One region of the Aliirhizobium sp. YIM B11859 genome, then DNA from elsewhere that is predicted to be linked to it. Evidence: predicted binding sites of a transcription regulator. Region 1 holds the regulator's gene; the other holds the start of a gene.
The links. Region 1 encodes LexA, which represses DNA repair genes until DNA is damaged. Its sites were predicted from a motif close to TGTTCNNNNTGTGTTCNG; they were not measured.

Region 1 (2,202 bases):
ACGCCGATTCGGGCGGCGTCTCGGCGGCCAGAACGACCTCCTTCAACCCGGTGACGGCATTCGCATGCGAGCGCAGCGATCCCATGTCCTGCGGAAAGGAGACCACCCGCTGACAGGCAAAAGCGAAAAAATCGACAGCCTCCTGTTCGGCGGCAAAGGCCAGCCGGAACCGACCTTCTCTTTCGTCGCCTTCCGGTGACTTGATGATACGTGCGAACTCCAGCGGCTCTCCGGCGGATATTCCGTTCTCGACAAAACGCCGGTGATCGCCTGACGCGTCGTCGCTTGCAACCACGATCGCCGAAAGCCCCTGGCGCCCCCGGCGTCCGCGAAAGGCCATGTCGCGTTCAACGAAGACGTTGCCGCGCTTGACCGCCGCCCCCGCTTTACGACGGTCGGCCAGCGCCAACGGCTCCAGATAGGTGCCGTCCTCCAGGAAGATACAGGCATTGGCCGTGCCGAACGGGTGAAGGCCGTCCGGCGCCACGGTGAACCCAAGTGCCGACAGCCGTTCCCGTGCCAGGACGAGGTTGCCGACCGGCAAAACGAGATGATCGATTTTCCTTGCAGTCACGCACGTCCCCCAGACTTTGATCCGCCGGCAGTAGATTGGGCAGACCGCCGGCAAGCGCAAGTAGATTCCGACTGAGAACGTCATCCGGCATCTCAGAAAGTTATGATGTTTTCACGAAAATTTAGGGACTTGCGGAACACATATGGAACATATAGTGTCCGTTCTGCATTTGTTTCAAATCTGAAGGTGCATCAAGATGCTCACCCGCAAGCAACAGGAACTGCTTCTGTTCATACATGAACGTATGAAGGAGTCCGGCATCCCACCTTCTTTCGACGAGATGAAGGATGCGCTCGACCTCGCCTCCAAATCGGGCATTCACCGGCTGATTACGGCGCTGGAAGAGCGCGGCTTCATCCGCAGGCTACCGAACCGGGCCCGTGCGCTCGAAGTCATCAAGCTTCCCGAATCCTATGTGCAGACGCTGCAGCCCAAGCGCGGTTTTTCGCCGAGCGTCATCGAGGGAAGCCTCGGTAAAAAAATACCCGCCCCTGCCCCCGCTGCACCGGCCTCTGTAAACGAACCATCCTCCGCAAGCGTTCCCGTCATGGGCCGCATCGCGGCCGGCGTGCCGATTTCGGCCATTCAGAACAACACCCATGATATTTCCGTGCCTGTCGAGATGCTGGGCTCCGGCGAACATTATGCGCTGGAGGTGAAGGGCGATTCGATGATCGAGGCCGGCATCCTCGACGGCGACACCGTTATCATCCGTAACGGCAACACCGCGAACCCGGGCGATATCATCGTGGCACTTGTCGACGACGAGGAAGCCACGCTGAAGCGGTTCCGCCGCAAGGGTGGATCGATCGCGCTGGAAGCCGCCAACCCTGCTTATGAGACCCGCATCTTTCCGCCCGACCGGGTCAAGGTTCAGGGTAAGCTGGTTGGCCTCATCCGCCGGTATCACTAAGTTCGGCTGGATCATACGTGGTCTGCAGGTCACCGCCCTGTCCTGCAACCGGAATTGATGAGGCGCTTTGTATGGTGCCGAGCTCTTCCGGGGGTTGTTGTTGAGCCTCGACCAGCCAGTCAGGCAATGACCCGTCATAGACATCACGCCGCCAGTCATATTGGCGGTGAACGTTCCACGGTCGTGTTGCGGCCTGCATGCCTGCTTTCACCATCCATTGCTCGGGCATAAAAGAACCGGCAAAATCGATCTCGAGCGAGCCTGTCTTGCGCAGCGTTTTGCCGCTCAGCAGGGGCGTCCCTGACCGGCACTGATCGAACCGCGCCCGTGGCGCGATGACGAGACCGGCAATGTCACAGGCAGCCCCTGTGAAGCGACCATCCTCGACGACAACGACGATGACGTCGCCCGCTGTAAAGGCGCACCACGCCTTCGGCTGGCAGGCAAAACGGCTGCCACTCGCTTCCTGCATTCGCTTTCGCGCCATGGCGACCACTTTTGCCGGCAGCCGTTCGGCACGATCCTTGGGAAGGACGGCGTCACTCCAGTCGTCGCGCATTACCGGCCCGACAGGATCCCCCAGCCGGCGGGCGCGGCTCCACTGCCCATAAATGAAATCCGGCACACGCGGGCGATTGACGGCGATCATCCCGGCACTCCGAAAGCCTGCAAGCGTGCCATCTTCCGCGATCAGAAGGCTGGACTGCGGTTCCGG
Region 2 (2,202 bases), on a different contig from region 1:
GTTCAGCGCGTGTTTCCTGCCATCATTACCGCCGCGCTGCAGCCTCTCGATCTCCTCGCCGACGGCGCGGGCTTCCTCTTCGCTGTCCCAGGCGGCGTGAACGATGACCTTTTCATCATCGGGATCGACGCGGTCGGTGAACAAGGTCTTGCCGAGGCGACCTTCGTTATGGGCGATCAGATGGCCGGCGGCGCCGAGAATATGCTCGGTGGAGCGATAGTTGCGCTCCAGCTTGATCACCTTGGCGCCGGGGAAATCCTTTTCGAAGCGCAGGATGTTGTCCACCTCGGCACCACGCCAGCCATAGATCGACTGGTCGTCGTCGCCGACGCAGCAGACATTCTGCGGCACGCCCTTGGGGCGCTGGGCCAGCAGGCGCAGCCACATATACTGTGCCGTATTGGTATCCTGATACTCGTCGACCAGGATGTAGCGGAACCTCTGGTGATATTCCTTGAGCAGATCCGGCGTCTTGCGAAAAAGCGCGATCGGATGCAGCAGGAGATCGCCGAAGTCGCAGGCATTCAGCGTGCGCAGCCGTGCCTGATAGGCGGCATAAAGTTCGCGGCCCTTGCCGTTGGCAAATGCGCGGGCGTCGCCTTCTGGAATATCCTGCGGCAGAAGCGCCTTGTTCTTCCAACCGTCGATCATGCCGGCGAACTGTTTTGCCGGCCAGCGCTTGTCGTCCAGACCTTCGGCCTGGATCAACTGCTTGATCAGGCGGATGACGTCGTCCGTGTCGAGAATGGTGAAGTCGGAGCGCAGGCCGACCAGTTCCGCATGGCGACGCAGGATCTTGACGCCGATCGAGTGGAAGGTGCCGAGCCATGGCATGCCTTCGACGGCACCGCCGACGAGAACGCCGATGCGCTCCTTCATCTCGCGGGCCGCCTTGTTGGTAAAGGTGACGGCGAGGATCTGGCTGGGGTAAGCCCGGTTGGTTTCGAGAATATGGGCGATGCGGGTGGTCAGCACACGGGTCTTGCCAGTGCCCGCGCCGGCGAGGACCAGAACCGCACCGTCGAGTGTTTCCACCGCCTCGCGCTGTTCCGGATTGAGGCCCGACAGATAATCGGGGGCAGGGCGTGCTCCGTCGCGCGCGGCCATTGCACGGGCGGCAATGCCCAGGCCCGTCTGCGGTGCATTTCGGGGGGCATCCTGGGCCCTGTCCGGTGCGCCCACCGATGCTCGCTGCGGGCGGTCGCCAGCCGGCTGCTGCTTGCGAGGCGCGTGTTCCGGTTCTTCATCGAAGAACGGAATATCGTCGAAACTGTTATTCATGCGGCCAATGTAGTGATTCGAGGCCGAAAGGCCAGATCATGTTCACTTTTCATTCCAGTTATTGCCGCTCATTTTCTTCATTCGTGGTGGTTGCCGGGCTTCGCCGGGCTGCGTGGCGTTGCCCCGATGACGGCTTCCCCAGGTGCAATCCGTGTCTTTCTTTTGTTTGGCTATGCGCTGACACAAGTGTGAAATCCCGTGATGGTAGAATTTCCGGATCACCGATGCCGGCATTGCCAGTTATTGATAAAACAGGGATATTGTCGGTTGTCGGCTCCTGAGTGACTTTTAATACCTGCGAGGTCTGCATGCGGATTTGGAACCAGCTTATTCTGTCGGTCGCGGTGTTGCTCGGGGGGCTCTGTCTCTGGGTCTACATGTCGGCCGATGCTGGCCGCACGCTGATATCCATGGGAATGCCACAGGGTGTCGTTTCGGCGATCAATCCGAAAGCGATCGAACCGGTTTCGGCAACGGTCGCCGGCAGCGAAGGACACAATGCCGGTTCAGGTGGCTCCCGCCAGAACGCAAACCCGGATGCACAAGCAGTACTGGTCGCCACAAGGCCGGTCGGCACCGGCGTCGTCAACGACCGTCTGTCTGCGATCGGTGACGGGGAGGCTATCCAATCGGTGATCGTCATGCCGCAGGCAACCGGCACGATCAACGAGATCCTGGTGAAGTCAGGCGATCAGGTCAAAAAAGGCCAGGTGCTTGCGCAGCTCGATGATGACGAACAGATCATCCTGCGCGATCAGGCCAGGGTTCTCTTGCGCAGCGCACGGGAGAAATCGGATAGCTACCAGAACTTGAAGAGCTTCTCGCGGCTCGATGTTCTCGATGCCCAGATTGCTTTCGAGACAGCGCAGCTTGCGGTGACCAATGCCGAGCTGGCGTTGAAGCGCCGCTCTGTCGTGGCGC

Region 2: AC2GXZ_RS05270 (ATP-dependent helicase) is a predicted target of LexA. The motif match lies at 1,321-1,338, and genes of this name have one in related genera.

Annotation. Positions count from the first base shown of each region.
Region 1 is NZ_JBXHAY010000013.1:9,011-11,212, reverse strand. It holds gene AC2GXZ_RS29130 (VOC family protein) at 1-574, opposite strand, end outside; gene lexA (transcriptional repressor LexA) at 771-1,487, shown strand; gene AC2GXZ_RS29120 (ComEC/Rec2 family competence protein) at 1,468-2,202, opposite strand, start outside.
Region 2 is NZ_JBXHAY010000001.1:1,134,602-1,136,803, forward strand. It holds gene AC2GXZ_RS05270 (ATP-dependent helicase) at 1-1,281, opposite strand, end outside; gene AC2GXZ_RS05275 (efflux RND transporter periplasmic adaptor subunit) at 1,590-2,202, shown strand, end outside.